2 regions of the Streptomyces sp. NBC_01551 genome follow, and region 2 is predicted to be linked to the other one. Evidence: predicted binding sites of a transcription regulator. Region 2 holds the regulator's gene; the other holds the start of a gene.

Region 1 (11,340 bases), 900 kb from region 2:
GGCGGGGCGGCCGCGGTGGGGCTACGGGCCGCGCAGGGCGGAGAGTTGGGCCTCGAACCAGGCCGAGGGCGGCAGCGCCGTCGCGGCGGCGGCCAGCCGTTTGGTGCGTTCCGCGCGCTCCGCCGCCGGCATGCCCAGCGCCTCGTGCAACGCCCGCGCCGTGTCCGACACGTCGAACGGGTTCACCGTCAGCGCGTCCTCCCGCAGCTCCCCGTACGCCCCGGCCCCCGTGGACAGCACCAGCGCGCAGCCCCCGTCCGACACCACCGGGATCTCCTTCGCCACCAGGTTCATCCCGTCCCGCACCGGGTTCACCAGCGCCACGTCCGCCAGCCGGTACGCCGCCAGCGAGCGTGCGAAGTCGTCCTGGACCGAGAGCAGCACCGGCTGCCAGTCCTGCGAGCCGAACTCCTCGTTGATCCGCGCGGCCAGCTCCCGCACCGACTGCGTGTACGCCCGGTACACCTCCAGGTCCTGCCGGGACGGATAGGCCGAGGCCAGGTGCACGACCCGCCCCCGCCACTCGGGACGCGTCGTCAGCAGCTCCCGGTACGCCAGCAGGCCCCGCACGATGTTCTTCGACAGTTCGGTGCGGTCCACCCGCACGATCGTCCGCCGGTCCCCCACCTCCGCCCGCAGCGCCGCCAGCTTGTCGTTCACCTCCAGCCGGTGCGCCAGCGCCCGCAGCTCGTCGCCGTCCACGCCGAGCGCGTACACCGCCACGTCCGTCCGCCGGTGCCCCCGCCCCGGGCCCGCCGGGCCCTTCTCGACGTACCGCTCCCCGCCCGTCCCCGCCGGGAAGCACGGGGCGGCGGTGCCCCGCTCGTCGTCCAGGCGCGCGCCCTCCATGAACGCGTGCGCCCACGCCGAGGTGTGGAACCCCACCACGTCCGCCCCGAGCATCCCCCACATCAGCTGCGCCCGGACGTCGTCCGGCAGCATGTCCAGGAAGTCCCGCGAGGCCCACGGGGTGTGCGTGAAGTGGCTGATCCGCAGGTCCGGCCGCAGTTCCCGCAGCTCGCCGGGGACCAGGGCCAGGTGGTAGTCCTGCACCAGCACCGCCGCGCCCTCGGCCGCCTCCTGCGCCAGCGCCCGCGCGAACGCCCGGTTGTAGACGACGTACGAGTCCCAGTGCCGCCGGAACTCCGCGTCGAAGACGGGCGCCGTCGGGACGTCGTAGAGGTGGTGGTGGGTGAACCACAGCACCGAGTTCGCGATGCCGTTGTACGCGTCGTCGTACACCGTCTCGTCGATGTCCAGCATCCGGACGCCTGGTTCGGAGACGCCTTGGCGGACCGCCTCCCGGTCCGCCTCGGAGAGCGCCGCGCAGACCCACAGCGCGTCCGGCTGCCGCGCCAGCGCCGCGGAGAGGCCGGAGACCAGACCGCCCCCGCCGCGCCGGGCGGTGAGGGTGCCGTCGGCGGCGAGGGCGTACGAGAGGGGGCCGCGGTTGGCGGCGACGAGTACCGAGTAGGCCATGCCGCGAACCTAGCCCGGCCCGCCCCGGCTCAAACGTGCGTTCCCGGTCATGCCACCCGGCGCACCGCGTACTCCTCGATGTCCGCCATCGGCGGCCGCTCCTCCGTGTCCACCGGGTACGTGCGCGGTACGAAGCCCTCCGGACCCCGCTCGAACTGCGTCAGCTCCGGGCGTACGAGGTGCCCGCGCGACTGCCGGACCAGCGCCGTCCGGTAGATCGCGGCGGCCATCCGGCCCAGCGCCTGCCCGTCCTGGTGGCGGTGCAGCCGGACGCCCACGTCCACCTGCGCCAGCGCGTCCAGCCCCACCGTGTGCAGCGCGTCCACCAGCAGGCCGAGCTCCACCCCGTACCCGACGGGGAACGGGAGCCTCTCCAGGAGGGACCGCCGAACGGCGTACTCGCCGCCCAGCGGCTGCACGAAGCCGGCCAGCTGCGGCCAGTGCAGGTTCAGCAGCGGGCGCGCCACCAGCTCCGTGACCCGCCCGCCCTGCCCCGGAGCCTTGCCGGAGGCGAGCCCGTCGAATTCGGGGCCGAGCGGGCGGTCGTACATCGCCTTGACGAACTCCACCCCCGGGTCGGTCAGCAGCGGGCCGACGATCCCGGACACGAAGGAGGACGAGAAGTCGCGCAGGTCGGCGTCGACGAAGCAGACGACCTCCCCGCTGGTCGCCAGCAGCGACCGCCACAGCACCTCGCCCTTGCCGGGCAGCGCCGGCAGGCGCGGCAGGATCTCGTCCCGGTGCACCACACGGGCGCCGGCCTTGGCCGCGACCTCCGCCGTCCGGTCACTGGAGCCCGAGTCGACCACCACCAGCTCGTCCACCAGCGGGACCGGCAGCCCGTCGATCAGGTCGCGCCGGATCACCTCCACGATCGCGCCGACCGTGGCCTCCTCGTCGAGCGCGGGCAGCACCACGCTGACCGTCGTACCGGCCGCCCGTTTCCGCTCCAGCAGCTGGTCGAGCGGTCGGTCGGCTGCGGACCAGGAGCGGTCGGCCAGCCAGCGCTCCACCTCTTCCAGCACGTTCTGCACTCCCTGGTTCATCCGTGGTTTCGTCCGAAAAGTGATCCATCTCGCGGTTCGGACGGCTGTCTCAACCGCCCGCACCTTCGGTTACAGTCTTGAACAACGCGAAGGACCACCGCATGCCGGGGTCCCCGCGCACAAACGCACCGGCGCGCCACAGAGCGCGTGTGCCGGTGCCATACCGCTCATCCAGAGGGGCAGAGGGACACGGCCCGTTGAAGCCCCGGCAACCCTCCAGTCGGTTCTCGCGATCGCGCACACAGCGACGTCAGCGGGGTCCCCGGCTAGGGAAGGTGCCAATTCCGTCTCATGGCGAAGTGCGCCATGGGGAAGATGAGGAGAAAGGGCCTCGCCATCATGGCTGCACAGACTGTTGCCACCTCTGTCGACCTCGGACCTGCCACCGGCCTTTCGTGTCGCGAGTGCGGTACCCGCTTCGAGCTCGGCCCCATCTTCGCCTGCGTCGAGTGCTTCGGGCCGCTGGAAGTGGCCTACGAGCTCCCGACCGGCGACCCGGCGGCCCTGCGGGCCGCGATCGAGGCCGGCCCCAACAACATCTGGCGCTACGCGCCGCTGCTGCCCGTCCCGGCGGACGTCGCCTCCAAGCCCAGCCTGAACCCGGGCTTCACCAAGCTCGTGGATGCCGAGAACCTGGCCAAGGAGCTGGGCGTCACCGGCAAGCTCTACGTCAAGGACGACTCCGGCAACCCGACGCACTCCTTCAAGGACCGCGTCGTGGCCATCGCCGTCGAGGCCGCCCGCGCCTTCGGCTTCACCACCCTGTCCTGCTCCTCCACCGGCAACCTGGCCGGCGCCGTCGGCGCCGCGGCCGCCCGCGCCGGCTTCCGCTCCTGCGTGTTCATCCCGCACGACCTGGAGCAGGGCAAGGTCGTCATGGCCGGTGTCTACGGTGGCGACCTCGTCGGCATCGAGGGCAACTACGACGACGTCAACCGCTTCTGCTCCGAGCTCATCGGCGACCCGCTGGGCGAGGGCTGGGGATTCGTCAACGTCAACCTGCGCCCGTACTACGGCGAGGGCTCCAAGACCCTCGCGTACGAGATCTGCGAGCAGCTCGGCTGGCGGCTGCCGGACCAGATCGTCATCCCGATCGCGTCCGGCTCCCAGCTGACGAAGATCGACAAGGGGCTCCAGGAGCTGGTCAAGCTCGGTCTGGTCGAGGACAAGCCGTACAAGATCTTCGGCGCCCAGGCCGAGGGCTGCTCCCCGGTCTCCACCGCCTTCAAGGCCGGCCACGACGTGGTCCGCCCGCAGAAGCCGAACACCATCGCCAAGTCGCTGGCGATCGGCAACCCGGCGGACGGCCCGTACGTCCTGGACATCGCCCGCCGCACCGGCGGCTACGTGGAGGACGTCACCGACGAGCAGGTCGTCGAGGCCATCAAGATCCTCGCGCAGACCGAGGGCATCTTCGCCGAGACCGCGGGCGGCGTGACCGTCGGCGTGACGAAGAAGCTCATCGAGAACGGGCAGCTCGACCCGGCGCTGACCACCGTGGTCCTCAACACCGGTGACGGCCTCAAGACCCTGGAGGCGGTGGCCGCGGACAGCGGGCAGACCGCCACCATCCGCCCGAGCCTGGACGCGTTCCGCGCCGCCGGCCTCGCCTGATCTTCTTCTCCCGCACCCGGAAAGGCAGTAGCTCCATGAGCGTCAACGTCCGCATCCCCACCATCCTGCGCACCTACACCGGCGGGCAGGCCGAGGTCGCCGCCGAGGGCGCGAACCTGGCCGAGGTCATCGCGTCGCTGGAGCAGAACCACCCGGGCATCGCCGCTCGCGTCCTGGACGACCAGGGCAAGCTGCGCCGCTTCGTGAACGTCTACGTCAACGACGACGACGTGCGCTTCGAGGGCGGTCTGGACGCGGTGACGCCGGACGGTGCGGGCGTCTCGATCATTCCCGCCGTCGCGGGCGGCTGCTGAGCCTTCACGAGGCCCCCGCCGCTTCTCCAGGTGGCACGCGTAAACGAAATTGCCCCCTCCGTTAATAAACGGAGGGGGCAATTCTGCTTGGTTGGGCGCGGTAGAGTTGGGGAAGTCCCCTCCGCTGTTCTTGCCCGCCGCATATGAACGGGTCGCGTGAGGGTTGACATTGAGTCAATATGCAAGCGCGGTATGGGGCATTGGTGAGATATGCCGGGCCCGAGTTGCCCGGGAAGATGCCAGATTTTCACTCTATTTCAAACTTTCTCCCTGGCCAGAATTCTCGTCGGATTGACCTGTTGCAGACAGCAGCGGTGCGGATACATTCAGCCCCGGTCGAGGCGTTCCGGCGCAAGTTCTGACCCGGGACCGCGAAGTGCGGTCCTGCGCAAGGGCCAGTAATAGGGGAGTTAGGCATGGCTCAGGGCACCGTCAAGTGGTTCAACGCGGAGAAGGGCTACGGCTTCATCGCGGTCGACGGTGGTGCGGATGTGTTCGTCCACTACAGCGCCATCCAGATGGACGGGTACCGCACCCTTGAAGAGGGTCAGCGGGTCGAGTTCGAGATCTCGCAGGGCCAGAAGGGTCCGCAGGCGGACATGGTCAAGCTCGCCGCCGGCTAGTCCGAGAGCGATCGACCACCGACGCACTTACATACGAGGGGCCCACATCCCGGACACGGGAGGTGGGCCCCTCGTACGTCTGTCCGGCGTCTGCCCGGCGCGGTCGCGGCGCCGTCGCGGGTGCCGGTGCGGCACCGTCCCGGTGGGCGGGCATTGCCCGAAGCCGCTTGCACTCGGAGGGGTCGAGTGCTAATCATTGGCGTTAGCACTCTCCTGGTGAGAGTGCTACCAGACGAGGACCGGGCCGGTGAGGCCCGCAGGGTCCGGCGGGAAGGAACCGCCGGGCACGCAGGCCGTCCGTCGCGGGCGCGGGCGCGGTCCGGAGCAATCCAGCCTCCCCTCACGCCTGGCGGCGTAGGGGGAACCCCAGTCCTGGAGGACCACTTCAGATGGCCAAGATCATTGCGTTCGACGAGGAGGCCCGGCGCGGTCTCGAGCGTGGGATGAACCAGCTCGCCGACGCCGTCAAGGTCACCCTTGGCCCCAAGGGTCGCAACGTCGTCCTTGAGAAGAAGTGGGGCGCCCCCACGATCACCAACGATGGTGTCTCCATCGCCAAGGAGATCGAGCTCGAGGACCCGTACGAGAAGATCGGCGCCGAGCTGGTCAAGGAAGTCGCCAAGAAGACGGACGACGTCGCCGGCGACGGTACGACCACCGCCACCGTTCTCGCCCAGGCGCTCGTCCGCGAGGGCCTGCGCAACGTGGCGGCCGGCGCCAACCCGATGGCCCTCAAGCGTGGCATCGAGAAGGCCGTCGAGGCCGTCTCCGGCGCCCTGCTGGAGCAGGCGAAGGATGTCGAGACCAAGGAGCAGATCGCTTCGACGGCCTCCATCTCCGCCGCTGACACCCAGATCGGCGAGCTCATCGCCGAGGCCATGGACAAGGTCGGCAAGGAAGGCGTCATCACCGTCGAGGAGTCCCAGACCTTCGGTCTGGAGCTTGAGCTCACCGAGGGCATGCGCTTCGACAAGGGCTACATCTCGGCGTACTTCGCCACCGACATGGAGCGTATGGAGGCGTCGCTCGACGACCCGTACATCCTGATCGTCAACTCCAAGGTCAGCAACGTGAAGGACCTCCTTCCGCTGCTGGAGAAGGTCATGCAGTCCGGCAAGCCGCTGCTGATCATCGCCGAGGACGTCGAGGGCGAGGCCCTGTCGACCCTGGTCGTCAACAAGATCCGCGGCACCTTCCGCTCGGTCGCCGTCAAGGCCCCGGGCTTCGGCGACCGCCGCAAGGCCATGCTCGGCGACATCGCCATCCTCACGGGCGGCACGGTCATCTCCGAGGAGGTCGGCCTCAAGCTCGAGAACGCGGGCCTGGACCTGCTCGGCCGCGCCCGCAAGGTCGTCATCACCAAGGACGAGACCACGATCGTCGACGGCTCCGGTGAGAGCGACCAGGTCGGCGGCCGCGTCAACCAGATCCGCGCCGAGATCGAGAACTCCGACTCGGACTACGACCGCGAGAAGCTCCAGGAGCGCCTCGCGAAGCTGGCCGGCGGCGTGGCCGTCATCAAGGCCGGCGCCGCGACCGAGGTGGAGCTCAAGGAGCGCAAGCACCGCATCGAGGACGCCGTTCGCAACGCGAAGGCGGCCGTCGAGGAGGGCATCGTCGCCGGTGGTGGCGTGGCCCTGCTCCAGGCCTCCGCGGTCTTCGAGAAGCTCGACCTGTCGGGTGACGAGGCGACCGGTGCCAACGCCGTGAAGCTCGCCCTGGAGGCCCCGCTCAAGCAGATCGCCGTCAACGGTGGTCTCGAGGGTGGCGTCGTCGTGGAGAAGGTCCGCAACCTGACGGTTGGCTGGGGCCTGAACGCCGCGACCGGCGAGTACGTCGACATGATCGCCGAGGGCATCATCGACCCGGCGAAGGTCACGCGCTCCGCGCTGCAGAACGCCGCGTCGATCGCCGCGCTGTTCCTGACGACCGAGGCCGTCATCGCCGACAAGCCCGAGAAGGCCGGCGCCCCGGCCGGCGGCGGCATGCCGGGCGGTGACATGGACTTCTGATCCGCCTCTGGCTCCGGCCACCGGTTGATCGGCTGTTCTCGTACCGAGGGCGGCACTCCTTCCACGCGAAGGGGTGCCGCCCTCGGGCGTTTCACCGCCGCTTCGCCCGCCGCGGCGTGCGGTGCCGCTTCTCGTACGCCTCCCGGACGCCGCCGGCCAGCCCCATGAGCACGGCGGTCCCGACCGCCACCAGGGCCGCGGTGCGCAGGCCCCAGGCGTGCACGTCGCCGGCGGCGCGCGCGGAGACCTTGCCCTGCGGGTCGTACAGCACGGGCAGGGCCTCGCCCTCCTTCGCCAGCCGCGAGGGGGAGTCCAGGTGGGCCGGGCCGCCCGCGGGGCAGTCCAGGCGGTGGTCGTAGGAGGTGCGGGTCGTGGTGCTCCAGTGGCCCTGGCTGTCCATCGAGGTCTCGGTCTCGGTGTGCTCGGTGACCTCCAGCACGACGCAGCTGATCTCGATGCCCCGCTCTTCGAGCGCGCCGTGCCCCACGGACGCCAGGGCGAGCAGGGCGCCGAGGCCGGCCGGGACGGCGGACAGGGCGATGAGCGGGGCTTCGCGCCGCCCGGCAACGGCGGCGTGCCCGCCGAGCAGGACCAGTGGCAGCAGCAGCCCGCCGAGGAGGAACCCCAGGGTGCCGAGCGAGCCGTACGCCGACTCCCGGGCCACGCCGAACGCCAGACCGGCGGCCAGCGGCGGCGCGGCCACCGCCACCGCGGTCCGCCAGAGCCCCCGCCCCCACCCGCCGTGCCAGCGCGCCATGCCCGCCCCCCCCGTGGCTCGTGCCCGTCCCTTCCAGGTAACCGGGCGGCGGGGGAGCCGTAAAGGGCGCGGGGCCCCGCGGTCAGAGCCGCTTGAGGAAGTAGACGTCCTCGTGGCCGGCCGGGAAGCCGGGGACGCGGGTGGTTTCCGCGTAGCCGTGGCGGGCGTAGAAGGCCGGGGCCTGGAAGGTGAAGGACGACACCAGGACGGTGCGGCAGCCGCGGGCACGGGCCTCGGTCTCGGCGGCGGACAGCAGCCGGGCGCCCCAGCCGCCGCCGCGGCTGTCCTCGCGGACCCAGACCATTTCGATGCCGGCGCAGTCGCCCCAGGTCCAGCCGCTGAGGCCGGCGACCAGCTCGCCGTCCGCGTCGTTGACGCGGACCGTGAACTCCGCCTGCTCGTGGCCTTCGGTCGCCTTCAGGTTGAAGGCGTCGAGTTCCTTGCTCAGCCGTGCGTCGAGTGCGGCGTCCGCGCCGCCGGTCGTGATGTCCATGGCGCCCATTGTGTGGGACCGATCTTGAGGACGGCGCGGACGGTGGTTGACTGCTGGCATGACTGACGTGGCGGATGTGGCGGACGTGTTCATCAAGATCTGCGGGCTGAAGACCGGGGCGGACGTCGATGCCGCGGTGGCCGCCGGGGCCGGGGCCGTCGGGTTCGTGTTCGCGCCGGGGAGTCCGCGCACCGTCGAGGCCTCCGTCGCGCGCGAGCTGGCGGCGCGGGTGCCGGACTCGGTGCTCACCGTCGGGGTGTTCCGGGGGCAGTCCGTGGACGAGGTGCGCCGGCTGACCGAGGCCGGCGGCGTGCGCGGGGTCCAGCTGCACGGCGACGAGGGTCCCGAGTACTACGAGGCGCTGCGCGCCGAGGGCCGCACGCTGCTGCGGGCCACCGCCCGGCACGTCGAGCGGTGCGGGGAGTACGGGGAGGACCTGCTGCTGATCGACGCCCCGGACCCGGGTTCGGGCAAGCCGTGGAACTGGGCGGCGGCCGGGTTCACCGCGCCGAGCGGCCGCTGGCTGCTGGCGGGCGGACTGACCCCGGACAACGTGCGGCGGGCCGTCGAGACCACCGGGGCGTGGGGCGTGGACGTCTCCAGCGGGGTGGAACGCGAGCGCGGGGTGAAGTCGCCGGATCTGATCCGGGCCTTCATCGAGGCCGCGCGGGGATAGGCCTACTGGCGCGACAGCGCCGGGATCGACTCCCGGACGCCGGACTCACGGACGACGGACGCCCGGACGCCCTCGGCCCGGTCACGGCGACGGCCCTCGGCCGGTCTTCGCCGTGACCGGGCGGCAGGCCGCGCGACGGCGGCCGCGTGGCGGTCAGGTCGGGTCAGGTCAGGTCAGGGCCGGCTGGCGGGTCGGCTCGGCAGCGGTCGGCGTCGTGGACGCCGGATCCGGGTCGGTGTCGAGTTCGGCCAGCATCTGCCCGGTGAAGCCGAAGAAGTACGTGGCGACGAACCCCACCAGGTACCCGACCGCCAGCCCGCCCCCGTAGATCGCGAGGCTGAGGCCCATCCCCGACCGGCCGTCCAGCAGCGGGAACAGGGCCCACCCCGACGGGCCGATCGCGGTCGAGCCGAAGGCCACGCCCATCTGGTTGCACAGGCCGACGAACGCCCCGCCGGCCGCCCCGCCCGCGCAGGCGGTGACGAAGGGGCGGCCCAGCGGAAGGGAGACGCCATAGATCAGCGGCTCGCCGACGCCCAGGAAGCCGGCCGGGAGCGCGGACCTGATCGTCGTACGGATCGAGCGGTTGCGCGGCAGGCGGACGTAGACGGCGATGGCGGCGCCGACCTGGCCCGCGCCGGCCATGGCGAGGATCGGGAGCAGGACGGTGTACCCGTTCTGCTCGATCAGGGTGGTGTGGATGGGGATCAGGGCCTGGTGCAGGCCCAGCATGACGAGCGGGAGGAAGAGGCCGCCCAGGACCAGTCCCGCGAAGGCGCCCCCGTGGGCGAGGAGCCAGGTGGCGAAGGTGCCGATGGCGGCGGAGACCTCACCGGCGAGGAACATCAGCCCGAAGAGGGCGGCCAAGCCGGAGACCAGGACGGTGAGGGTCGGGGTGACCAGGGCGTCCAGGGCCTCGGGGACCCACCTGCGGCACAGCCGCTCGACGCGGACGGCGAGGTACGCGGCCGCCAGCGCGCCCAGGACGCCGCCCTGGCCGGGGGAGAGGTGCTGGCCGAAGGCGTCGATCTTCGCGACACCGGGGAAGACGATGACCGCGGCGACGGCGCCGCCGAGGATCGGCGTTCCGCCGAACTCCTTGGCGGTGTTGTAGCCGACGAAGACGGCGATGAGGGACATGAACCCGGAGGCGATGGCGGCGAGCGCGGGGACCAGGGCGGGCAGCCAGGCCATGTTTGTCAGGACGCCGCCCAGGCCCGCGATGATGCCGCAGCCGATCAGCGCGGGGATCAGCGGGACGAAGATGTTCGCGATGCGGCGCAGGAACAGTTTGAGCGGGGTGGCGTTGCGGGCCTTCCGGGCCTCCTTCAGCGCCGCGCCGCGGTCGGCGAGGTCGGCGGCGGTGACGGGTCGCGGTGATGCCTCCGGCTGCCGCTGCTGTCCTGCCTGTCCCTCGCCTCCGCCTGGTCCCCCCTCCGCCCCCTGTACGCCCTGTCCCTCCTTCACCAGGGCCTCGAACTCCGGGGTGACGCGGGCGACGGTCCCCGGGCCGAGCACGATCTGGTACGTCTCGTCGTCGACGACGCCGAGGACGGCCGGGACGGCCTTGAGCGCCTCGTCCTGGACCAGCGAGCGGTCGCGCAGGCCGATGCGCAGGCGGGTCATGCAGTGGGCGACGGAGGTGATGTTGTCCGGGCCGCCGACCAGGGGGAGGATCGCGGCGGCGGTGGCGCGGTTCTTGTCCGTGGGCATCGGCATCCTCAGCTGTCCGCACGGTGGGCGAGGGCGTCGCGCAGGTGCCCGCCCGAGGCGGTCAGGAGCTCGGCCGCGGTGGGGCCGTCGACGCCGCCGAGGATGACGAGGATGGCGTTCTTGACCTCGCCGCCGGTCGCGGCGAGCGCGGCCTCGATTTCGGCGTCGGGCGCGCCGGTCGCCAGCGCGACGATGCGGCGGGAGCGGGCGCGCAGCTTCTCGTTGGAGGCGCGTACGTCGACCATGAGGTTCCCGTACGTCTTGCCGAGCCGGATCATCGTGATGGTCGAGATCAGGTTGAGCACCAGCTTCTGCGCGGTGCCGGCCTTCAGGCGGGTGGACCCGGTCAGCAGCTCGGGGCCGACGACCACCTCGATGCCGTGCGCGGCGGCCGCGGCGAGCGCGGAGGCGGCGTTGCAGGAGAGCCCGACGGTGAGGGCGCCGCGGGTACGGGCGAACTCGACCGCGCCGATCGCGTACGGGGTGCGGCCGGAGGCGGAGACGCCGATGACGGTGTCGGCCTCGGTCAGCGCCAGGGCGGTGAGGTCCGCGGCGGCGAGCTCCTCGGAGTCCTCGGCGCCTTCGACGGCCCTGACCAGGGCGCCGGGGCCGC
Region 2 (11,340 bases):
CTCCCCCCGGCCGGGCCCCAGGGAGGCCACGGCCGCGCGGGCGCGCGGCGGGCACTGCGGGAGCCGGGGGTCGGCGGGCGGCGGGGCCTCGTGGCCGTGCGAGACCATCGTGCGCTCGCCCTCGTAGGCCATCGAGACGGTGACCGGGCTGTGCCAGCCGGGGATGGTGCGCGACATGGACAGGTCGATGCCCTCGCCCTGTTCGAGCGCGTCCCAGCAGTACTCGCCGTAGTGGTCGTCACCGAACGCCGCGGCCAGCGAGGTGCGCAGGCCGAGCCGGGCCAGCGCGGTGGCCATGTTGGCCACGCCGCCGGGGCTGGAGCCCATGCCGCGCGCCCAGGACTCCGTGCCGCGCACCGGGGCCGAGTCGAGGCCGGTGAAGATGATGTCGAGGAAGACCGTGCCGGTCAGGAAGACGTCGCAGCCGGGTTCGCGGGGGTCGCGGAGGGGGCCGAGCGGGTCCACGGCCGCGGTGTGGTCCACGGCGGTGATGTCGCTGGTACGGCTGTCCCGACTGGTCACGGTGTACTCCCCGGCTGGTGCGCGTGCGGTCGAAGGGTCGTTTCTGCAAGACGGGTTTCTGCGGAAAGCTCCCAGCCCTCCCCGCCCAGGCGCAACCCAAACCCAAGTGTGGCCCAGATCACCCTCAGGGCGCTCTTCTCCCGCCTTCGCGCCGTTGATAGACAGAGCCTCCGCCATCCTGCGGAGTATCCCGTTCCACCTGCGCGCCACCAGGAACACCCGTGTCCGACACCCCCTCCGCGCCGCCTGCCGCACACCCCTGCGCACCGGCTTCCGCGCGCTCCGCCGACTGGCCCCTCGTGGCCCTCTTCACGGCCGGGTACGCCGCCCCGTACTTGCTGCCCACCGTGGTGGGACGGCTCGACGCGCATCTCCCGCTCAGCCCCGCGCAGGCCGGGCTGGCCGGCTCGGCGCTGCTGCTCGGATCCGCCGCCGCCGGCTTCACGCTCGCCTCCCGCCTGCCCCGCCGCGGGCCGCGCCCGCTCGCCCGGCTCGGGCTGCTCCTCGCCGTCATCGGCTACGGGAGCGCCGCCGCGAGCACGCTGCTCCCGCTGGTCGTCGCCGGGGCGGTCGTCGGCGGCTTCGGTTCCGGTACCGCCACCGCCGTGGCCGCCGCCGGGATCGCCGGGCACCGCGATCCGCACCGCACCTCCGCGCTGGGGCTGTTGTCGGTCTCGGCGACGGCCGGCGCGCTGTACCTGACCCTGCCGCGCCTCGGCGGCGGCCACGGGCTGCCGTTCGCCGCGCTCGCGCTGGTCGCGGCCGCCGCCTGGCCGGCGACGGGCCGCCTGGGCGGGCCCGCCCGCGCGGAGCGGGCCGTACGGGCGTCCGGGCGGCTGCCGTACCCGCGGGCCGGAGTGGTCCTGGCGGGCGGCCTGATGCTGTGGTCGCTGGCCCAGAACGCCCTGTGGGGCGTCAGCGGCCGCATCGGCGCCGAGCAGGCCGGCCTGTCCGAGGTCACCCTCGGCGTGGTCTTCGCGGCGGCGCTGGGCGCGGGCCTGCTCGGGGTCACCGCCGCCTCCGCCCTCGGCGCCCGGCTGGGGCGGGCCGTGCCGATCGGCGCGGGCACGGCGCTGATCGCCTGCTGCGTGGTGGCGGCCTCCTGCGCGCGGGGGCTCGGCGGCTTCGCGGCCGGGGAGATCCTCTGGAACGCGCTCTACCCCGTCGTGCTGTCCTACGTCATCGGGCTGGCGGCCGCCCTCGACCCGCGCGGCCGCTGGGCGGTGCTGGCGGGCTCCGCGTCCTCGCTGGGCGTGGCCTGCGGGCCGGTCACCGGGAGCCTGCTCGCCGAGGCAGCCGGGTTCCCGGGCATGGGACTGGTGCTGGCCGGGCTGCTGCTGGCGGTGGCCGGGCCGATGACCGCCGTCGCGCTGCACGCCGGCGGCCGCCCGCTGACCCCGGGCTCGGTCCGGCGGCGCGGCGGGGCCCCGGCGGCCGTGGTCGCGGCCGGCGCGGGCGCCCCGTCGGGCGCGGTGCCCCGGGTGGGGTCGCCGGAGCTGGAGGTCGCGCAGATCCCGGTGCGCCGGCTGCGCCCCGTACGCCGCGCCCCGCTGCGGGTGCTGCTGCTCAGCCCCGCTTCGGCAAGGGAACTCGTACGAGGTCGGCGGCGATCGTGAGCTCCCCCTCGAACCCGGCCGCGCGGGCCTGGCGTTCGAACTCGGCGGGGTCGGAGTAGCGCTGCGAGAAGTGCGTCAGCACGAGGTGCCGTACGCCCGCGTCGCGCGCCGTCCGGGCCGCCTGGCCCGCGGTGAGGTGCCCGTGGTCGGTGGCGAGCCGCTCGTCCTCGTCGAGGAACGTCGACTCGATGACCAGCATGTCGCAGTCTTGGGCGAGTTCGTCGACGCCCGGGCAGAGCCGGGTGTCCATGACGAAGGCGAAGCTCTGCCCCGGCCGGTGCTCGCTGACCTCCTCCAGGCTCACGCCGTCCAGCCGGCCCTCGCGCTGGATCCGGCCGACGTCCGGCCCCTTGATCCCGTGCCGCGCGAGCAGTTCGGGCACCATGCGGCGCCCGTCGGGCTCGCTGACGCGGTAGCCGAAGGACTCCACCGGGTGCGACAGCCTGCGGGCCTCCAGCGTGTACGAGGACCCGCGCGCCAGGGTCCCGTCCCCGGACACCGGCTCCTCGGCCAGGGGCACGGTCTCCCGGTAGGCGGTCGCGTACCGCAGCCGGTCGAAGAACTTCTGCCCCGAGGCCGGGTAGTGCGCGGTGACCGGGTGCGGGACCTGGTCGAGGTTGATCCGCTGGATCACCCCGGCGAGGCCGAGGCTGTGGTCGCCGTGGAAGTGCGTGACACAGATCCGGTTGATGTCGTGCGCGGCGACCCCGGCGCGCAGCATCTGGCGCTGCGTGCCCTCGCCCGGGTCGAAGAGGATGCCCTCGCCGTCCCAGCGCAGGAGGTAGCCGTTGTGGTTGCGGTGGCGGGTGGGCACCTGGCTGGCGGTACCCAGCACCACGAACTCTCGTACGGACACGGGCTATCCGGGGGGCCACTGGAGGCCGCGGCCCCCGAGGACGTGGGCGTGGGCGTGGAAGACGGTCTGGCCGGCGCCGGCGCCGGTGTTGAAGACGATCCGGTACCCGTGGTCGTCGATCTTCTCCTCGGCGGCGATCCGGCCGGCCTCGCCCAGGACGTCGGCGGCGACGGCGGGTTCGGCGGCGGCCAGGGAGGCCGCGTCGGGGTAGTGGACGCGCGGGATCACGAGCACGTGCGTGGGCGCCTGCGGGTTGATGTCCCGGAAGGCGACGGTGGTCTCGGTCTCCCGGACCACGGTCGCGGGGATGACCCCGGCGACGATCTTGCAGAACAGGCAGTCGGCCTGCGGTTCCCCGGCCATTGCGTTCGCCTCCCGTGACGTTGGATCGGTCGGGGCATCGTATCCACCGTGCCCCCGGCCGGAGTTCCACCACCCCCCGGCCGCAATCCCGGCCGCAACCCCGGCCGCCGGCCCGACCGCAGCCCCCGTCGGCCCGACCGCAACCCCCGCCGCCGGACGGGCCGCAGCCCCGGCGCCCGGCCGCAGCCCCGCCATCGGCTCGGCCGCAGCCACGGCCCCGGGCTCAGGACCAGCGGCCCGTCCGGGCCAGGAGGACCGCCGTCGCGGCGGTGCCGGCGGTGGAGGTGCGCAGGACCGGGCGGCCCAGCCGGTACGGGTGGGCGCCGACGGCCGCGAAGGCGGCCAGCTCCTCCGGGGAGACCCCGCCCTCGGGGCCGACCACCAGCACGATCGACCCGGCGGCGGGCAGCTCGGCCGTCGCCAGCGCCTGCGAGGGCGCGTCCCGGTCCTCGTGCAGGACCATCGCCAGGTCGGCGTCCGCGAGCAGCGCCGCGACCTGCTTCGTGGACATGGCCTCCGCGACCTCGGGGAAGCGGACCCGGCGGGACTGCTTGCCCGCCTCCCGGGCCGTGCCCCGCCACTTGGCCAGGGACTTCGCGCCCCGGTCGCCGCGCCACTGGGTGATGCACCGCGAGGCCTGCCACGGCACGACGGCGTCCACGCCGGTCTCGGTCATCGTCTCGACCGCCACCTCGCCCCGGTCTCCCTTGGGAAGGGCCTGCACGACGGTGATCCGGACGGCGGGTTCCGGCTCCGCGTGGACCCCGGACACCGAGACCACCAGCCGGTCCTTGCCCTCCGCCGCCTTGACGACGGCGTCGGCCCAGCCGCCGCGGCCGTCCGTGAGGACCACCGCCTCGCCGGGGTTCAGCCGCTTCACCGACACGGCGTGCCGGCCCTCGGGGCCGTCCAGCACGAATTCCGGCCCCGCGGGGACCTCTTCGACCACGAACACGGGGGCCGTCATGACACTCTCCTCGTCTGCGTTTCCTTCAGCACGCCCTGCGCCTCGGCGAGTTCCGCCGCCAGCACCTCCACCAGCTCGCCCGCCGGCAGGGTCCGGGCCAGCCGGTGCCCCTGGCCCGCCCACAGGGCCATGCCCTGCGGGTCCCCCGCCGCCGCGGCCGCCTTGCGCAGCCCCGCCGTGAGGTAGTGGACCTGCGGGTACGCGGCCGGGGCGTACGGCCCGTGCTCCCGCATGAACCGGTTCACCAGCCCCCGCGCGGGCCGCCCGGAGAACGCCCGGGTCAGCTCGGTGCGCACGAACAGCGGGTCGGTCAGCGCCGCCTTGTGGAGCGGGTGGGCGCCGGACTCCGGGCACGTCAGGAACGCGGTGCCGAGCTGCGCCGCCTCCGCTCCGGCCGCGAGCAGGGCGGCGATCTGCGAGCCGCGCATCAGGCCGCCCGCCGCGATGATCGGGAGGGCCACCGCCTCGCGCACCTGCGCGACCAGCGCGAGCAGCCCGATGCCCGCCGTGCCGTCGGCCTGCGGGTCGTCTCGGTGGGTGCCCTGGTGGCCGCCGGCCTCGATGCCCTGGACGCAGACGGCGGCGGCGCCCGCCTCCTGCGCGGCGCGGGCCTCGTCGACCGAGGTCACGGTGACGACGGTGTGCGTGCCGGCCTCGCGCAGCCGGGCGAGCGCCGAGGGCGAGGGGCAGCCGAAGGTGAACGAGACGACCGGGACCGGGTCTTCGAGGAGGATGGCGAGCTTGGCGTCGTAGCCGTCGTCGCAGGTGCCGATGGTGTCCTCGGCGGCGAGTGAGACCTCGTACCAGCCGGCCTCGCCGGCCAGCTGCCCCCGGTAGGCCTCGACGACGACCGGGTCGACGTAGGCGGTCTGCGGCATGAAGAGGTTCACGCCGAAGGGGCGCCGGGTGAGCCCGCGCGTCCGCTTGATCTCCTGGTACATGCCGTCGGCGGTCTTGTAGCCGCCGGCCAGGAAGCCCAGCCCGCCCGCCTCGCACACGGCCGCGGCGAGCGCGGGACAGGAGGCGCCGCCCGCCATGGGAGCCTGCACGATCGGGAACTGGTGGAGACCGTTCGGTGCGGAGGACATGGACTGCATCGTGCCATGTCCCGCTCACCGCACCGAATCACGGCATTCGCCTGGCATAGTCCGCTTCCGCGCTGCGGCGGTCATCCGCCGGGCGCCGCCGCACCGCCCGCCGGTCGCACGCGTCGAGCCCGGTCCGGGGCGTCCCCGGACCGGGCTCGTACGTGCGGTGCGGGGCGCGGCCCGCCGGCGGCGTCAGCGGCCGTTGAACGCGTCCTTCAGGCGGCTGAACAGGCCCTGCTGGCCCGGCGCGAACTGGCCCGTCGGCCGCTCCTCGCCGCGCAGCTTGGCGAGCTGGCGCAGCAGCTCCTCCTGCTGGGCGTCCAGCTTGCCCGGCGTCGTGACCTCGACGTGGACGATCAGGTCGCCCCGGCCGCCGCCGCGCAGGTGCGTGACGCCGCGCCCGTGCAGCGGGATCGACTGGCCGGATCCGGTGCCGGGCCGGATGTCGATCTCCTCCATGCCGTCCAGCGTCTCCAGCGGGCACTTGGTGCCCAGGGCCGCGGCCGTCATGGGGATGGTCACCGTGCAGTGCAGGTCGTCCCCGCGCCGCTGGAAGGTCGGGTGCGGCAGCTCGTGGATCTCCACGTAGAGGTCGCCGGCGGGGCCGCCGCCGGGGCCGACCTCGCCCTCGCCCGCGAGCTGGATCCGGGTGCCGTTCTCGACGCCGGCCGGGATCTTGACCGTGAGGCTGCGCCGGGAGCGGACCCGGCCGTCGCCCGCGCACTCGGGGCACGGGGTCGGGACCACGGTGCCGAAGCCCTGGCACTGCGGGCAGGGGCGCGAGGTCATGACCTGGCCCAGGAAGGACCGGGTGACCTGCGAGACCTCACCGCGGCCGCGGCACATGTCACACGTCTGCGCCGAGGTGCCGGGTGCGGCGCCTTCGCCGGAGCAGGTGTTGCAGACGACCGCCGTGTCGACCTGGATGTCCTTGGTCGTCCCGAAGGCCGCCTCGTCCAGCTCCAGGTCCAGGCGGATCATCGCGTCCTGGCCGCGCCGGGTCCGCGAGCGCGGGCCGCGCTGCGAGGCCTGGCCGAAGAAGGCGTCCATGATGTCGGAGAAGTTGCCGAAGCCACCCGCACCGAATCCGCCCGCGCCCGCGCCGCCGCCCGAGGAGGACAGCGGGTCCCCGCCGAGGTCGTAGACCTGCTTCTTCTGCGGGTCCGAGAGAACCTCGTACGCCGCGTTGATCTCCTTGAAACGCTCTTGCGTCTTCGGGTCCGGATTCACATCCGGGTGGAGCTCACGCGCGAGGCGGCGGAAGGCCTTCTTGATCTCGTCCTGCGATGCGTCGCGGCGTACGCCGAGGACGGCGTAATAGTCCGTGGCCACTTACGACTCCGCCAGGATCTGTCCGACGTAACGTGCCACTGCGCGTACCGCTCCCATCGTTCCGGGGTAGTCCATGCGGGTCGGTCCGACCACGCCGAGTTTGGCGACTGTTTCGCCGCCCGAACCGTAGCCGACCGAGACGACGGACGTGGAGTTCAGTCCCTCGTAGGCATTCTCATGCCCGATCTTCACGGCCATCCCCGACTCGTTGGCCTCGCCCAGCAGCTTGAGGAGCACGACCTGCTCCTCCAGCGCTTCGAGCACCGGCCTGATCGTCAGGGGGAAATCGTGTCCGAAGCGGGTGAGATTGGCGGTGCCGCCGATCATCAGCCTCTCTTCGGCCTCCTCGACCAGGGTTTCGAGGAGGGTGGCGAGCACGGTCGAGACCGTGCCCCGGTCCTCCGCCTCGAAGGATTCGGGGAGGTCCTGCACGAGCTGCGGCACGTCGGTGAACCGACGGCCGACGACCCGGCTGTTGAGCCGCGCCCGCAGATCGGCGAGGGAGGCCTCGCCGAAGGGGGCCTGGCAGTCGACGAGCCGCTGCTCGACCCGCCCGGTGTCCGTGATCAGTACGAGCATCAGCCGGGCCGGGGCCAGCGACAGCAGCTCGACGTGCCGGACGGTGGAGCGGGTCAGCGACGGGTACTGGACGACGGCGACCTGCCGGGTGAGCTGCGCGAGCAGCCGCACCGTACGGCCGACCACGTCGTCGAGGTCCACGGCGCCGTCGAGGAAGTTCTGGATGGCCCGGCGCTCGGGCGTCGACAGCGGCTTGACGCCCGCCAGCCGGTCGACGAACAACCGGTAGCCCTTGTCCGTGGGGATCCGGCCGGCGCTGGTGTGGGGCTGGGCGATGTAGCCCTCCTCCTCCAGCACGGCCATGTCGTTGCGCACGGTGGCGGGCGAGACGCCGAGCCGGTGCCGCTCGGTGAGCGCCTTGGAGCCGACGGGCTCCTCGGTCCCGACGTAGTCCTGGACGATGGCGCGCAGCACTTCGAGTCTGCGTTCGCTGAGCATCGCGCACACCTCCAGCTGTGATGCGTGGTCGTGGTCTCGGTGGTGATCCCGGCCCCCGTTGGCACTCGGGGCGTACGAGTGCCAGAGAACCCCCGGTCAGTGTACGGCCGGGTGGTACACCGGAGGCAAGGGCGGTCGCCCGGAGGTCGCGCGCGGGGTCGCCAGGGTAGCGTCACGGCATGGACGTCCGATGGGAAGAGGCGGGCTGGGAGCGGTTGACCGGGCGGACCGGCCGACGGCGGCTTCCGGTGTGGGATTGCACGGTGGGGCTGGTGGTCGGGGACGATTCGGTCCTCTTGATCGATCCCGGATCGTGCGTGCGGGAGGGCGCGCAGGTGCGGGCCGAGGCGGAGCGGTTGACCGGCCGGCGCGTGACCCATATCGCATTCACCCACGGCCATTTCGATCATGTGCTGGGCGGCGCCGCGTTCTCCGGGGCCGAGGTGTTCGGGGCGGTCGGGCTGGACGCGCTGCTCTCCACCGGCCGCGACGAGCTGCGCGGGGACGCGGTGCGGCACGGGCTGGCGGAGGCGGAGGCGGTCGAGGCGGCGGACCTGCTGGTGCCGCCGAAGCACCTGGTGTCGGGCGAGTGGACGCTGGATCTGGGCGGGGTGCAGGTGCTGCTGGCGAACGTGGGCCCCGGGCACACCCGGCACGACCTGGCGGTGTTCGTGCCGGGCGTACGGGAGGTGGTGTTCTGCGGGGACCTGGTCGAGGAGTCGGGCGACCCGTCGGTGGGCCCGGACGCGGTGCCCCGGCAGTGGCCGGCGGCGCTGGACCGGCTGCTGTCGCTGGGCGGTGACGACGCGCTGTACGTGCCGGGTCACGGAGCGGTGGTCACGGCCGGGTTCGTGCGTGCGCAACGGGACACACTGCGGGCGCAGTTCGGCGTGTCGCAGGCGTGAGCGCGGGCCCTCTCGTACCGTCGGCCGGATGCGCGAGTACTCCCCCGACCTGACCCCCCAGTGGAAGCGCCCCAAGCCGGCACCTGAGGTACCGGCGGACACGGACCTGGTGGTGGAGGTGGCCGGTACGGACTTCTGCGGCGCGGTGGTGGCCTGCGAGGCGGGCACGGTGACGCTGGAGGACCGCTTCGGCAAGCGGCGGGTGTTCCCGCTGGAGCCGCGCGGGTTCGTGCTGGAGGGCGCGGTGGTCACGCTGACCCGCCCGTCGCGGGGCCCGGCGGCCCCGGCCCGTACGGCGTCGGGCTCGGTGGCCGTGCCGGGGGCGCGGGCACGGGTGGCGCGGGCGGGCCGGATCTACGTCGAGGGGCGGCACGACGCGGAGCTCGTGGAACGGGTCTGGGGCGACGACCTGCGCATCGAGGGGGTGGTGGTCGAGTACCTGGAGGGCATCGACGACCTCCCCGCCGTCGTCGCCGACTTCGCCCCGGCCGCGGACGCCCGCCTCGGCATCCTGGTCGACCACCTCGTCCCGGGCTCGAAGGAGTCCCGCATCGCGGCGTCGGTGACCTCCCCGCACGTGTTGATCGTGGGCCACCCGTACGTGGACGTCTGGCAGGCGGTGAAACCGTCCTCCCTGGGCATCCCGGCATGGCCGGTGATCCCCCCCGGCCAGGACTGGAAGACGGGCGTCTGCCGCGCCCTGGGCTGGCCGGAGAACACGGGGGCGGCCTGGCAGCACATCCTGTCCCGCGTGACGTCGTACAAGGACCTGGAGCCCACCCTCCTCGGCGCGGTGGAACACCTCATCGACCACGTCACGGCCTGACCGCCGCCGCGGGGCCCGGCGGGCGGGGTCAGTCGACCAGGTCGCGGACCACCGCGTCGGCCAGGAGGCGGCCGCGGAGGGTCAGGACGGCGCGGCCCGCCGCGTAGGGGCCGGGATCCAGCAGGCCGTCCGACAGGGCCCGCCCGGCAGCGGCGAGACCGGCGGGGGCCAGCAGCGACAGCGGGACCCCGTCCACCAGCCGGAGCTCCAGCAGGATCCGCTCCACCCGCCGGTCCTCCGCGGACAGCAGCTCCCGCCCGGCGCCCGGCGAGCGGCCCTCGGCCAGCGCCGCCGCGTACGCGCCCGGGTGCTTCACGTTCCACCACCGCACCCCGCCCACGTGCGAGTGCGCGCCGGGACCCGCGCCCCACCAGTCGGCACCGCGCCAGTACAGCTCGTTGTGCAGGCAGCGCCCCGCCTCCGAGGTGGCCCAGTTCGACACCTCGTACCAGGAGTACCCCGCCTCGGCCATCACCGCGTCCGCGATCAGGTACCGGTCCGCGTGCACGTCGTCGTCCGTCATCGGGACCTCGCCCCGCCGAATCCGCCGAGCCAGCTGGGTGCCCTCCTCCACGATCAGCGCGTACGCCGACACGTGGTCCGGCCCGGCCCCCAGCGCCGCCGCCAGCGAGTCCCGCCAGTCCTCGTCGGACTCGCCGGGCGTGCCGTAGATCAGGTCCAGGTTGACGTGCTCGAAGCCGGCCGCCCGCGCCTCCGCGACGCACGCCTGCGGCCGCCCCGGCGTGTGCGTGCGGTCGAGCACCTTCAGGACGTGCTGCTTGGCGCTCTGCATGCCGAAGGAGATCCGGTTGAAGCCCCCGGCCCGCAGCTCCGCCAGGTACCGCGGGTCCACCGACTCCGGATTGGCCTCCGTGGTGATCTCGGCGTCCTGCGCCAGCCCGAACTCGTCGCGGATCGCCGCGAGCATCCGTACGAGGTCCCCGGCCGGCAGCAGCGTCGGCGTACCGCCGCCCACGAACACGGTCCGCACGGCGCGCGGGTCGTCGCCCAGCACCTTCCGGGCCAGGCGCACCTCGTCGATCAGGGTGTCGGCGTAGTTCTCGCGCGAGGCGAGCACCCCGCCGGTGCCCCGCAGCTCGGTGGCGGTGTACGTGTTGAAGTCGCAGTACCCGCAGCGCGTGGCGCAGTACGGGACGTGCAGGTAGAACCCGAGCGGCCGGTCCCCGGCACCCGCCAGGGCGTGCGACGGCAGCGAGCCGTCTTCGGGCATGGGTTCACCGTCGGGCAGTGCGGAAGGCATGCACCCATTGTCCCGCACTGCCCGAAGGTCGTTTACGCCTCGCGCGTCCCGGCGTACATCTCGTCGATCAGGTGCTTGAACTCGCGCTCGACGACCGGCCGCTTCAGCTTGAGGCTGGGCGTGAGGTCACCGTGCTCGACGTCCAGGTCCCGCGGCAGCAGCCGGAACTGCTTCACGGTCTGCCAGCGCTGGAGGCCCGCGTTCAGCGTCTGTACGTACGTCTCGATCAGGCGCGTCGTCTCCGGCGCGGCCACGATCTCGGCGTACGTCTTGCCCTCCAGCCCGTTCTCCCCGGCCCAGACCTCGATGGACGGCCCGTCGAGGGCGATCAGCGCCGAGCAGAAGTTCCGGTCCGCGCCGTGCACCACGATGCTGGAGACGTACGGGCAGATCGCCTTGAACTGGCCCTCGATCTCCGCCGGGGCGACGTACTTGCCGCCCGACGTCTTGATCAGGTCCTTCTTGCGGTCGGTGATGCGCAGGTAGCCGTCGGGCGACAGCTCGCCGATGTCGCCGGTGTGCAGCCAGCCGTCCGGCTCCAGCACCTCGGCGGTCTTCTCGGGCTGGCCGTGGTAGCCCTGCATGAT

The links. Region 2 encodes HrcA, which represses chaperone genes, less so after heat shock. Its sites were predicted from a motif close to TTNGCACTCNGNNNNNCNGAGTGCNAA; they were not measured.
Region 1: groL (chaperonin GroEL) is a predicted target of HrcA. The motif match lies at 5,279-5,305, and genes of this name have one in related genera.

The regions. Positions count from the first base shown of each region.
Region 1 covers NZ_JAPEPX010000001.1:2,865,161-2,876,500, reverse strand. Annotated here, with positions in the region: gene OG982_RS12715 (trehalose-6-phosphate synthase) at 22-1,479, opposite strand; gene OG982_RS12710 (glucosyl-3-phosphoglycerate synthase) at 1,527-2,504, opposite strand; SAM riboswitch class I at 2,690-2,847, shown strand; gene thrC (threonine synthase) at 2,841-4,139, shown strand; gene OG982_RS12700 (MoaD/ThiS family protein) at 4,175-4,453, shown strand; gene OG982_RS12695 (cold-shock protein) at 4,870-5,076, shown strand; gene groL (chaperonin GroEL) at 5,466-7,088, shown strand; gene OG982_RS12685 (hypothetical protein) at 7,180-7,845, opposite strand; gene OG982_RS12680 (GNAT family N-acetyltransferase) at 7,928-8,338, opposite strand; gene OG982_RS12675 (phosphoribosylanthranilate isomerase) at 8,397-9,014, shown strand; gene OG982_RS12670 (PTS transporter subunit EIIC) at 9,183-10,727, opposite strand; gene murQ (N-acetylmuramic acid 6-phosphate etherase) at 10,736-11,340, opposite strand, start outside.
Region 2 covers NZ_JAPEPX010000001.1:1,964,253-1,975,592, forward strand. Annotated here, with positions in the region: gene OG982_RS08850 (carbohydrate kinase family protein) at 1-639, opposite strand, end outside; gene OG982_RS08855 (MFS transporter) at 822-2,138, shown strand; gene OG982_RS08860 (ribonuclease Z) at 2,089-2,994, opposite strand; gene OG982_RS08865 (histidine triad nucleotide-binding protein) at 2,998-3,357, opposite strand; gene OG982_RS08870 (16S rRNA (uracil(1498)-N(3))-methyltransferase) at 3,581-4,324, opposite strand; gene OG982_RS08875 (nitronate monooxygenase) at 4,321-5,412, opposite strand; gene dnaJ (molecular chaperone DnaJ) at 5,605-6,744, opposite strand; gene hrcA (heat-inducible transcriptional repressor HrcA) at 6,745-7,761, opposite strand; gene OG982_RS08890 (MBL fold metallo-hydrolase) at 7,941-8,666, shown strand; gene OG982_RS08895 (DUF3097 domain-containing protein) at 8,695-9,492, shown strand; gene hemW (radical SAM family heme chaperone HemW) at 9,521-10,753, opposite strand; gene OG982_RS08905 (long-chain fatty acid--CoA ligase) at 10,786-11,340, opposite strand, start outside.